2 regions of the Streptomyces sp. NPDC057137 genome follow, and region 2 is predicted to be linked to the other one. Evidence: riboswitches for the same ligand, from Rfam matches in the RefSeq annotation. Region 2 holds a riboswitch; the other holds the start of a gene.
What was found. A riboswitch is a leader RNA that binds a small molecule or an ion and turns the genes downstream of it on or off. The one in region 2 is predicted to bind S-adenosylmethionine.
Positions count from the first base shown of each region.

Region 1: linked by a shared signal. The riboswitch ahead of thrC (threonine synthase) and the one ahead of ACFT9I_RS33665 (aminotransferase class V-fold PLP-dependent enzyme) in region 2 are both predicted to bind S-adenosylmethionine.

Region 1 covers NZ_JBHUUW010000005.1:5,740-11,968, reverse strand. Annotated here, with positions in the region: gene ACFT9I_RS06045 (trehalose-6-phosphate synthase) at 1-1,045, opposite strand, end outside; gene ACFT9I_RS06040 (hypothetical protein) at 1,104-1,250, opposite strand; gene ACFT9I_RS06035 (glucosyl-3-phosphoglycerate synthase) at 1,361-2,302, opposite strand; SAM riboswitch class I at 2,420-2,547, shown strand; gene thrC (threonine synthase) at 2,563-3,873, shown strand; gene ACFT9I_RS06025 (ubiquitin-like small modifier protein 1) at 3,914-4,189, shown strand; gene ACFT9I_RS06020 (cold-shock protein) at 4,559-4,762, shown strand; gene groL (chaperonin GroEL) at 5,083-6,229, shown strand, end outside.
Region 2 covers NZ_JBHUUW010000067.1:21,708-27,936, forward strand. Annotated here, with positions in the region: gene ACFT9I_RS33655 (rhomboid family intramembrane serine protease) at 1-652, shown strand, start outside; gene ACFT9I_RS33660 (Lrp/AsnC family transcriptional regulator) at 649-930, shown strand; gene ACFT9I_RS33665 (aminotransferase class V-fold PLP-dependent enzyme) at 941-2,308, opposite strand; SAM riboswitch class IV at 2,562-2,679, opposite strand; gene trpD (anthranilate phosphoribosyltransferase) at 2,857-3,924, opposite strand; gene ACFT9I_RS33675 (cytochrome bc complex cytochrome b subunit) at 4,127-5,755, opposite strand; gene ACFT9I_RS33680 (Rieske 2Fe-2S domain-containing protein) at 5,752-6,229, opposite strand, start outside.

The DNA.
Region 1 (6,229 bases), on a different contig from region 2:
TGCCGAACTCGGAGTTGATCTCGTCGGCCACCTCCTGCACCCGCGCCGTGTACGCGCGGTAGACCGCGAGGTCCTGCCGGGACGGGTAGGCGAACGCCACATGCGTGACCCGCTCGCGCCACTCCGGCCGGTCGGTCAGCAACTGCCGGTACGCGAGCATCCCGCGCACGATGTTCTTCGACAGCTCCGTGCGGTCCACCCGCACGATCGCCTTGCGTGGCGCCCCGTCGTGCGTGCCGATCTGCTCCCGCAGCTCGGCCAGCCGCTCGTCCACGTCGGGCCGGTTCGCCCGCTCCCGCAGGAAGTCCGCGTCGGCGCCGAGGCCGTGCACGCCGATCCGCGTCTTGCCGGTGCCGCCCAGCAGTTCCGTACAGCAGGCGGTGAAGGCGTCCGCCCAGCGGTGGGTGTGGAACGCGGCGCGGTCGGCGCCGAGGATGCCGCGCAGGAGCTGGCGCCCGATGTCGTCGGGCAGCAGCCGGTAGTAGTCGACCGGGGCCCACGGCGTGTGCCAGAAGAGCCCGATGCGCAGATCGGGGCGGAGCGCCCGGAGCATGCCCGGCACCAGGGCCAGGTGGTAGTCCTGGATCAGTACGGCCGCGCCGTCGCCCGCCTCGTCGGCCAGGGCCTCCGCGAAAGCGCGGTTGTACGTCTCGTACGACGCCCACTGCTCCCGGAACTCCGTGCCGAAGGCCGGCTCCAGCGGGGTCTGGTAGAGCAGATGGTGGACGAACCAGAGCGTGGAGTTCGCGACGCCGTTGTACGCGTCCGCGTAGACCTTCGGCGGGATGTCGAGCATCCTGACCCGCTGCCCGCCCGTGTCGGCGGTGTCGAGCCGGCCGTCGGTGCGCCGTACGGCCTCGCGGTCGCCGTCGCCGAGGGCCGCGCACACCCACACGGCGTCGGTGTCGGGTCCGATGGCCGAGAGGCCGGAGACGAGACCGCCGCCGCCGCGCCCGGAGGTCAGCGTGCCGTCCTCGCCGAGCGTGTACGAGACGGGGCCGCGATTGGAAGCGACAAGGACCTGGGCGGCGTGCTCGGAGACCATGTGCCGAAACCTAGCCCGTCGCGGAAACGCTCAAACGTACGGTTCCGGTCGGCGTGGATCAGCCACGCCCCCGGCCACGGGCCGCCGCCACCGCCACCACCCCCGCGCCGACGAGGGCGAGCGCCATGCCGCCCAGCAGCCAGAGCTGCTCGGCCGCGCCGCCGGGACCCGCCAGGACCGTGCTCGCCAGTGCAGTCATCGCCATAAGGGGCAATATATGCAAATCGTTCAAATGGGTCGATCGCGCCACGCGGGCACCGGCCGCCACCGGCCCGGCCACCGGCCCGGCCCCGTGAATCCGCGCCGGCACATCCCTCACGCCGCCCGCCGCGCCTCGTACTCCGTGATCTCCCGCATCGGCGGCCGCTCCTCCGTGTCCACCGCGTGCGTACGCGGCTCGAAGCCCCCCTCGCCCCGCTCGAACTGCGTCAGCACCGGCCGCACCAGATGCCCCCGCGACAGCCGCAGCTGCGCCGTCCGGTAGATCGCCGCCGCCATCCGCCCCAGCGCCTGGCCGTCCTGGTGGCGGTGTCTGCGCACCCCGACGTCGACCTGGCCCAGCGCGTCCAGCCCCACCGTGTGCAGCGCGTCCACCAGCAGGCCCAACTCCACCCCGTACCCCACGGGGAACGGCAGCCGCTCCAGCAGCGAGCGCCGTACCGCGTACTCGCCGCCCAGCGGCTGCACGAACCCCGCCAGCAGCGGCCAGTGCAGATTCAGCAGCGGACGCGCCACCAGCTCCGTCACCCGGCCGCCCTGCCCCGGCTCGTCGCCGAGCGGGCGGTCGTACATCGCCTTCACGAACTGCACGTCCGGCTCGGTGAGCAGCGGCCCCACGATCCCCGACACGAAATCCGCCGAGAAGTCCTTCAGGTCCGCGTCCACGAAACAGACGATGTCGCCGCTCGTCACCAGCAGCGAGCGCCACAGCACCTCGCCCTTGCCCGGCACCGCCGGCAGCCTCGGCAGGATGTCGTCCCGGTGCACCACGCGCGCCCCGGCGGCCGCCGCGACCTCCCCCGTACGGTCGGTCGAGCCCGAGTCGATCACCACCAGCTCGTCGACGAGCGGCGCCGGGCCCGCCATCAGTTCGCGGCGGATCACGGAGACGATCCGGCCGACCGTGGCCTCCTCGTTCAGGGCCGGGAGCACCACGCTGACCTGCGCACCCTGCTTGGCGGCGATCAGCCGGTCGACCGGCCGGTCCGCCGCCGACCAGGACCGCCGGGCCAGCCAGCGCTCCACCTCTTGCAGCACGTGATCTCCATCTCGCGGATCGGACGAAGGCCTCAACCGTCCAGGGGTTCGGTTACAGTCTTGAACAACGCGGATGACCGTCGCATGTCGGGGGTCGTCACGCTGACAATCGAATACCGCTCATCCAGAGGGGCAGAGGGAACGGCCCGTTGAAGCCCCGGCAACCCTCCCGCCGACCGCGAGGTCACGGTGGGGAAGGTGCCAATTCCGTCTTGCGGCGAGATGCGTCGCGAGGAAGATGAGGAAAGGGCCTCGCCTTCATGGCTGTGCAGACTGTTCACAACACTTCCGACGCCGCCTCCGGCACCACTGACGCCCCCGTGGATCTCGGACCCGCCGCCGCCCTCTCGTGCCGCGAATGCGGGGAACGCTTCGAACTCGGCCCGATCTTCGCCTGTCAGAGCTGTTTCGGCCCGCTCGAAGTGGCCTACGACCTGCCGACCGACGGCCCGGACGAGCTGAAGAAGCGCATCGCCGCCGGTCCCGACAACATCTGGCGCTACGCCCCGCTGCTGCCCGTCCCCGCCGACGTGGCGTCGAAGCCGAACATCAACCCCGGCTTCACCAAGCTCGTCAAGGCCGACAACCTCGCCCGTGAGCTGGGCGTCACCGGCGGCCTGTACGTGAAGGACGACTCCGGCAACCCGACGCACTCCTTCAAGGACCGCGTCGTCGCCATCGCCGTCGAGGCGGCCCGTGCCTTCGGCTTCACCACGCTCTCCTGCTCCTCCACCGGCAACCTCGCGGGCGCCGTCGGCGCCGCCGCGGCGCGCGCCGGCTTCCGCTCCTGTGTCTTCATCCCGCACGACCTGGAGCAGGGCAAGGTCGTCATGGCCGCGATCTACGGCGGCGAACTCGTCGGTATCGAGGGCAACTACGACGACGTCAACCGCTTCTGCTCCGAGCTGATCGGCGACCCGCTGGGCGAGGGCTGGGGCTTCGTCAACGTCAACCTCCGCCCGTACTACGGGGAGGGCTCCAAGACCCTCGCGTACGAGATCTGCGAGCAGCTCGGCTGGGAGCTGCCCGACCAGCTCGTCATCCCGGTCGCGTCGGGCTCGCAGCTGACGAAGATCGACAAGGGGCTCAAGGAGCTGATCGCCCTCGGCCTGGTCGAGGACAAGCCGTACAAGATCTTCGGCGCGCAGGCCGAGGGCTGTTCGCCGGTGTCGGTCGCCTTCAAGGCCGGCCACGATGTCGTACGGCCGCAGAAGCCGGACACGATCGCCAAGTCGCTGGCGATCGGCAACCCGGCCGACGGCCCGTACGTCCTGGACATCGCCCGCCGCACGGGCGGCGCCGTGGAGGACGTGAACGACGAGCAGATCGTGGACGCGATCAAGCTGCTCGCGCGGACCGAGGGGATCTTCGCCGAGACGGCGGGCGGGGTGACCGTGGGTGTGACGCGCAAGCTCATCGAGGCGGGTCTGCTCGACCCGGCGCTCACGACGGTCGTGCTGAACACCGGTGACGGGCTCAAGACGCTGGACGCGGTGGCCGCGACGTCGCAGGCGACCGCGACGATTCCGCCGAGCCTCGACGCGTTCCGTGCGGCGGGTCTGGCGCGTTGAGCCTCTCACCAACCCGCTACTTCCCGGAAGGCAGAAACCGATGAGCGTGAACGTCCGCATCCCCACCATCCTCCGTACGTACACCGGCGGGAAGGCCGAGGTCCCGGCGGAGGGTGCGACCCTCTCCCAGGTCATCGCGTCCCTGGAGGCGAGCCACCCGGGCATCGCCGCCCGCGTCCTGGACGACGACGGCAAGCTGCGGCGCTTCGTCAACGTGTACGTGAACGACGACGACGTCCGCTTCGAGCAGGGCCTGGAGACGGCCACGCCGGACGGCGCCGGCATCTCGATCATCCCGGCGGTCGCCGGCGGCTGAACAGCACGCACGGTGAACGGTGTTGCCCCCTCCGCAAGAGAAGCGGAGGGGGCAATTCCATGAGGTTGAACGCGGTACAGTTGGGGTAGCCCCGCCGCCGACCCCGCCGCGACTGTGCCCCGCGCATATGAGTTCGCGACAAGATGCGGTCGAAGTGTGGACGCTGTTTGCGCGGTTCCTTGCGCTTTGCCCGGCCCGACTTGCCCTGGTAGCCCGGCAATTCACCTCTTTGCGTGTTCCGCCATGCCCAGAATTCTCGTCCGATTGACCTGTTGCAGAGGGCAGTTGGGCAGATACATTCAGCCGCGGTCGACGCGTTCCGGCGCGAAGTGCGGTCCCGCGCAGGGGCCAGTAATAGGGGAGTTAGGCATGGCTCAGGGCACCGTCAAGTGGTTCAACGCGGAGAAGGGCTACGGCTTCATCGCGGTCGACGGTGGTGCGGATGTTTTCGTCCACTACAGCGCGATCCAGATGGACGGCTACCGCACCCTTGAAGAAGGTCAGCGAGTTGAGTTCGAGATCTCGCAGGGCCAGAAGGGTCCGCAGGCGGACATGGTCAAGCTCGCCGTCTGATTCCGGCGCGATCGGCCAACGACGCACTCACGCATGAGGGGCCCGTATCCCGGCAAGGGGTACGGGCCCCTCACGCGTGCGCGCGCGGCTGTGGGAGGGGCTCGGGAGGGGCTGTGGTCACTCGGGAGTCGCTTGCACTCTCGGGGGTCGAGTGCTAATCATTGGCGTTAGCACTCTGCTAGTGAGAGTGACAACTTATGGACCGGGTCAGCGAGGCCCGGGAGCCTGTGGGGCAAGGAACCGCAAGGCTCTCAGGCCGTCCGTCGCGGGCGCCGACACGGTCCGGAGAATCCACCCCCTGTCCGGGAGGACCACTTCACATGGCCAAGATCATCGCGTTCGACGAGGAGGCACGGCGCGGTCTCGAGCGCGGGATGAACCAGCTCGCCGACGCCGTCAAGGTCACCCTTGGCCCCAAGGGCCGAAACGTCGTCCTCGAGAAGAAGTGGGGCGCCCCCACGATCACCAACGATGGTGTTTCCATCGCCAAGGAGATCGAGCTCGAGGACCCGTACGAGAAGATCGGCGCCGAGCTGGTCAAGGAAGTCGCCAAGAAGACGGATGACGTCGCCGGTGACGGTACGACCACCGCGACCGTCCTGGCCCAGGCCCTGGTCCGCGAGGGCCTGCGCAACGTGGCCGCCGGCGCCAACCCGATGGCCCTCAAGCGCGGTATCGAGAAGGCCATCGAGGCCGTCTCCGGTGCGCTCCTTGAGCAGGCCAAGGATGTGGAGACCAAGGAGCAGATCGCTTCGACGGCCTCCATCTCCGCCGCCGACACCCAGATCGGCGAGCTCATCGCCGAGGCGATGGACAAGGTCGGCAAGGAAGGCGTCATCACCGTCGAGGAGTCGCAGACCTTCGGTCTCGAGCTTGAGCTCACCGAGGGCATGCGCTTCGACAAGGGCTACATCTCGGCGTACTTCGCCACCGACATGGAGCGTATGGAGGCGTCGCTCGACGACCCGTACATCCTGATCGTCAACTCCAAGATCGGCAGCGTCAAGGACGTTCTGCCGCTCCTGGAGAAGGTCATCCAGTCGGGCAAGCCGCTGCTGATCATCGCCGAGGACGTCGAGGGCGAGGCGCTGTCCACGCTCGTCGTCAACAAGATCAAGGGCACCTTCAAGTCCGTCGCCGTCAAGGCCCCGGGCTTCGGTGACCGCCGCAAGGCGATGCTGAACGACATCGCCATCCTCACGGGCGGCACGGTCATCTCCGAGGAGGTCGGCCTCAAGCTGGAGAACGCCGGTCTCGACCTGCTGGGCCGTGCCCGCAAGGTCGTCATCACCAAGGACGAGACCACCATCGTCGACGGTGCCGGTGACAGCGAGCAGGTCGCCGGTCGCGTGAGCCAGATCCGCGCCGAGATCGAGAACTCGGACTCGGACTACGACCGCGAGAAGCTCCAGGAGCGCCTCGCGAAGCTGGCCGGCGGCGTGGCCGTCATCAAGGCCGGCGCCGCGA
Region 2 (6,229 bases):
GTGCGCTCTGGCCTTCCTGACCGGTCCGCTCTCGGGGTTCAATCCCGCGTACGGGACGGGCGACACCCTGCTCGCCGCGCAGAGCGCGTACTTCGAACGCTGGGGGGTGATTCCCGACCAGCTGATGAGCGGTGACTCCCACGCGCTCCTCACCCCTCTCACCGCGCTGTTCGTCCACGGCAGCTGGCTCCATCTGCTGGGCAACCTGCTCTTCCTCTACGTCTTCGGGGCGATGGCCGAGGAGCGGATGGGACGAGTGCGGTTCACCCTCTTCTATCTCGTCTGCGGATATCTCGCGCTGCTCGCCTACGCGGTGGCGAACGCGGACTCCGACCAGACCCTGGTGGGCGCGTCGGGCGCGATCTCCGGTGTGCTCGGCGCCTTCCTCTGTCTCTTTCCCCGCGCGCGCGTCACCAGCCTCTTCCCGTTCCTTTTCTTCCTGCCGCTGCGCTTCCCCGCCTGGATCGTCCTGATCTTCTGGTTCGTCCTGCAGTGGCTGGCGGCCCGGAACGCCGAGCCGGGCCCCGGCGTCGCGTATCTGGCGCATCTGGTGGGCTTCGCCCTCGGCTTCGTCGGCGCCTGGGGGCTCTTCCGGCGTACGGCTAGAGTGAAGCCCCGTCCCGTGGCCACCGAGGGAGAACGTCAACCGTGATCACCGCGATCGTGCTCATCAAGACCAGCGTCGACCGGATCCCCGAGATCGCCGAGTCCATCGCGGGACTGGAGAGCGTCAGCGAGGTCTTCTCCGTCACCGGCACCTACGATCTGATCGCCATGGTGCGGGTCCCCAGGCACGACGATCTGGCGGACGTCATCCCCGGCAGCATCAGCAAGATCCCGGGCGTCGAGGCCACGGACACGCACGTGGCGTTCCGTACGTACTCCCAGCACGACCTGGAAGCCGCCTTCGCCATCGGCCTCGACGCCTGAGCGTTCTTCTTCAGCCGCGGTCGGGGACGCAACGGCCGTCCTCGGTGCGGTAGTTCCAGCGGGCGCCGTCCCGGACGAGTTCCCCGACCGCGCCGATGAAGCGGGCCACGTGCTCGTCCGGCGTGCCGGCCCCGAAGCTGACCCGGATCGCGTTCAGCGACTTCTCACCGGGACCGGCGTCCGGCGCGCCGCACTCCCCCGGGTCCCCGGCGTCGCCGCCCAGCAGGGTCCTGACCAGCGGGTGGGCGCAGAACAGTCCGTCCCGTACGCCGATGCCGTACTCCGCCGAGAGCGCGGCGGCGAAGTGGGAGCTGTTCCAGCCGTCCACGACGAAGGAGATGACACCCACCCGGGGCGCGTCGTCGCCGAACAGCGAGAGCACCCGCACCTCGGGCACCTCCGCGAGCCCCTCGCGCACCCGGGCCACCAGTTCCTGCTCACGCTCCACGAGCCGGTCGAAGCCCGCCTCGGTGAGCGCCTTGCAGGCCGAGGCGATCGCGTACACACCGATGACATTCGGCGATCCGGCCTCGTGCCGGGCCGCGGTGGTGTGCCACTCGACGTCCACACCGCCGTCGCCGCGGCGCGCGACCTTGCGGCTGGCGCCACCACCGGCGAGGTACGGCTCCGACTCCCGCAGCCAGTCGGCGCGGCCCGCGAGCACGCCGGAGCCGAACGGCGCGTACAGCTTGTGCCCGGAGAAGGCCACCCAGTCCACGTCCAGCTCCGCGATGTCCACGGGGTGGTGCGGGGCGAGCTGCGCGGCGTCGAGGACGATGCGCGCGCCGTGGGCGTGCGCGGTGGCGGCCAGTTCACGCACGGGCCACAGCTCGCCGGTGACGTTGGAGGCGCCGGTGACACACACCAGGGCGGGGTCCTTCGGGTCGTGTCCGGCGAGGGCGCGCTCCAGCGTGTCGACGGCCTCGTCGGGGGTGCGCGGCGCGTTCAGGTAGCTGACGCGGGCGTCGCGCCAGGGCAGCAGCGACGCGTGGTGCTCGGTCTCGAAGACGAACACCTCGCAGTCCGCGGGCAGCACGGCGGCCAGCAGGTTGAGCGAGTCGGTGGTGGACCGGGTGAAGACGACCTGGTCGTCCTCGCGACAGCCGAGGAAGTCGGCGACGGTGCGGCGGCTGTTCTCGAAGAGGTCGGTGGAGAGCTGCGAGAGGTACCCGGCGCCGCGGTGGACGCTGCCGTAGTACGGGGCGTAGGCGGCGACGTCGTCCCAGACACGCTGCAGGGCGGGGGCGCTGGCCGCGTAGTCGAGGGCCGCGTAGGTGACTTCGCCGCCGGTGACGAGGGGGACGGTGACATCGCGTCCGAGGACGGGCAGCGGCTGGTCGGTGGTGGTGTGGCTGAGGGCGTCGATGGGTGCGGACATGGCGGTATCTCCCGGCAGGACGAGGCGGAAACGGCATCAGGACCCGACAGGCGGACGCGTCGTCGTGACGGCGGATGCCGTGACGGCGCGGGACGCACTGCGGGGGTGGCGCTCACTGAAGAGGGCTCGGGCCCTTGTCTCCGGCGCGGGACGCACCGGAAGGGCCGAAGGCCCTATCGCATTCGCTTGCTCACGAGACTGCTCCCTTGAGGACCAGGACCCCAGGGATGACGACATCCGAACGATGTCCAGGGGTCCGCGCTTGCCGCAGACCTCGCTGCCTACGGCCTGGTCTTCACCCGGGGCACCCCGCCACGGACGGAGGGTTGCCGGACAGCGGGCCGGGGCCGTAGTCGCTGTCACTCATGACCTGGGGTGAGATTACCCCACCCGTGCGCGACGGCCCAGACGGCGTCCGCGATACGGGACACGCCGCGGTGCGCGGCTCATGGGCCGCGCCTGTCCTCGATCGCCGGACGGGCGCGATCGAGCCCGTCCGGCGGTCGAGGACGAACCGGCCACCGGCCGTCCTCGGCCGGCGCCTGCCACTACGCGTTGCTCGCCGCCACCCAGCGCTCCAGCGCCTGCTTCGCCGCGCCCGAGTCCACCGCTGCCGCCGCCCGCGCGAATCCCGCCGCGAGCTGGTCGTTCAGTGTGCCGTCGGCCGGCTCCAGCGCCACCAGCGCCGCCGCCGCGTTCAGCAGGACCGCGTCCCGTACGGGGCCGGTCTCACCGGCCAGCAGCCGGCGCGCGACGTCCGCGTTGTACGACGCGTCCGCGCCCCGCAGGGCCTCGACCGGAACCAGCTCCAGGCCGATGTCCCTGGGGTCGAAGGCCTGCTCCGTGACCTGGCCGTCCCGAACCACCCATACGTGTGAAGTGGCGGTCGTGGTCAGCTCGTCCAGACCGTCGTCACCGCGGAAGACGAGCGAGGAGTTGCCCCGCTCGGCGAGCACACCGGCCACGATCGGCGCCATCCGGAGGTCCGCCACGCCGACCGCCTGGGCGCGGACCCGCGCCGGGTTGGTGAGCGGTCCCAGGATGTTGAACGTGGTCTGCGCGCCCAGCTCCTTGCGGGCCTTGGCCGCGTACCGCAGCGCCGGGTGGAACTTCACCGCGAAGCAGAACGTGATGCCCGCCTCCTCGGCGACCTCCACGACCCGCTGCGGCGTCAGCTCCAGATTGACGCCGAGCTTCTCCAGCACGTCGGAGGCACCACTCGCGGACGACGACGCGCGGCTGCCGTGCTTGACGACCTTGCCGCCCGCCCCGGCCACGACGATCGCGGCCATCGTGGAGATGTTGACGGTCTTGGCGAGATCGCCGCCGGTGCCGACGACGTCGACCGTGGCGCCGGGCACCTCGATGGTCTTGGCGTGCTCGTACATCGCGCGTACGAGTCCCGAGACCTCGTCCACGGTCTCGCCCTTGGCGCGCAGCGCGACGGCGAAACCCGCGATCTGTACGTCGGTGGCCTCGCCGCTCATGATGCGGTCCATGGCCCAGGCCGTGGCCCCGGCGTCGAGATCCTGGCCGCGCAGCAGCGAGTTCAGTACACCCGGCCAGGAACGAGCCGCCAGGGTGTCGCCTCCGGCCGGTGCAACAGCGCTGCTCATGCTCGCTCCTGGGGATCTGTGGACGGGTGCACGGCCTTCTGACCCGTGCTGCCAGGCGCCAGCCTATCGGCGTCGACCGCGATCCAAGACCCGCTGACCGAACTGCGGACAGCCGGGCCGCCGGAGCCGTACCCGGGACGTACGAAGGCCCCGGCCCGGTCCCCCGAAGGGAGCCGGGCCGGGGCCCACGTACATCAGGTGATCAGTGGTGGCCGTGGCCGCTCGTGATCTCCTTGTACTCCTCGGCCGTCGGCTTGGGAATCTGGTTTCCCTCGCCGTAGTAGCCCTTGTTCAGCTTGACCCGCAGCTTCTCCACCGGAGAGGTCTTGCGCTCGACACCGTTCTCGTCGACAGTCGGCCCGATCTCGGCCGGCTTGTACTGCTCGTGAGCGGTGAGCGAGTGCAGCTCTCCCTGGCTCAGCGGCTGGTGGACCTCCACGAACTCACCGTGCGGCAGCCGCTTGATCATGCCGGACTCGCGTCCGTGCAGCACCTTCTCGGCGTCGCGGCGCTGAAGTCCCAGACAGAACCGCTTGGTGATCACGAACGCGACGACCGGGCCGACGAAGACCGCGATCCTGACGAACCAGGTGATCGTGTTGATCGACAGATGGAAGTGGGTGGCCCAGATGTCGTTTCCGCCGCCGACGAGCAGGACGAAGTACACGGTCAGCCACGCCACACCGAAGGCGGTCCGGGTCGGCGCGTTGCGCGGCCGGTCCAGGATGTGGTGCTCGCGCTTGTCGCCGGTGACCCAGGACTCCACGAACGGGTAGACCGCGAGGATCACCAGGACCAACGGGAAGACCGTGAACGGGATGAACACGCCCAGTGCGAGCGTATGACCCCAGAGGTTGATCTCCCAGCCGGGCATCACTCGGATCAGACCCTCGGAGAAGCCCAGATACCAGTCCGGCTGTGCTCCGGTGGAGACCATGTCCGGGCGGTACGGGCCGATGGCCCACACCGGGTTGATCGTGGCGATGGCCGAGATGATCGTGATGACACCGAAGACCAGGAAGAAGAAGCCGCCGGCCTTGGCCATGTAGATCGGCAGGAACGGCGCGCCGACCACGTTGTTGTTGGTCTTGCCGGGACCGGCGAACTGCGTGTGCTTGTGGTAGAAGACCAGGATCAGGTGCGCCACCACGAGCCCGAGCATGATGCCCGGAAGAAGCAGGATGTGGATGGAGTAGAACCGCGCCACGATGTCATGGCCGGGGAACTCCCCGCCGAACAGGAACATCGAGATGTACGTGCCCACGATCGGGATGGCCAGGATCGCGCCCTGCGCGAAGCGCACACCGGTGCCGGACAGCAGGTCGTCCGGCAGTGAGTACCCGGTGAGTCCGGTGAGCAGTGCCAGGAAGAACAGCAGGAACCCGAACACCCAGTTGATCTCACGGGGCTTGCGGAACGCGCCCGTGAAGAAGACGCGCATCATGTGCACGAACATCGCGGCCACGAAGATCAGCGCGCCCCAGTGGTGGATCTGCCGGATCAGCAGACCACCGCGGACGTCGAAGCTGATGTCCAGCGTCGAGGCGTACGCCTCGGTCATCCGGACACCCTGCATCGGCACGTAACTGCCGTCGTACACGACCTCGTTCATGCTCGGGTGGAAGAACAGCGTCAGATACACACCCGTGAGGATGATGACGACGAAACTCCACAGGGCGATCTCGCCCAGCATGAACGACCAGTGGTCCGGAAAGACCTTCCGCACCATGCCCTTGGCCGCGCCGTAGATCCCGAGGCGACCGTCCGCCCAGTCGGCGACCCGCTCTCCCGCGGGTGCCTGGCGGCTCTTTTCGTCAGACGCAGTACTCATCCGCGCTCCCAGAAGGACGGACCGACGGGCTCGTCGAAATCGCCGAGCGCGTAGAGGTAACCCTCTTCGTTCACACCGATCCGCAGTTGCGGAAGCGCGTGACCGGCCGGGCCGAAGATGACGCGGGCGCCGTCGGAGAGGTCGAAGGTGGACTGGTGGCACGGGCAGAGCACGTGGTGCGTCTGCTGCTCATACAGGCTGATGGGACAGCCGACATGGGTGCAGATCTTGGAGTACGCGACGATGCCCTCGTGCGACCACTCGAGTTCGCGCTTGTCCTTGATGTCCTCGGGCTGAATGCGAACGATCATGAGAGCCGCCTTGGCGATCTCATTGTTGAAGTTCTCGTTGTGGTCGTCCAGCCCCTCGGGCTGGGCGAAGGTCAGCGACCCCACGGTGACGTCCTCGGGACGCAGCGGCTCGCTCGTGTTCTGGTTGATGAGCATCAAGCCCTTCTTCCAGAACGTCTTGCGG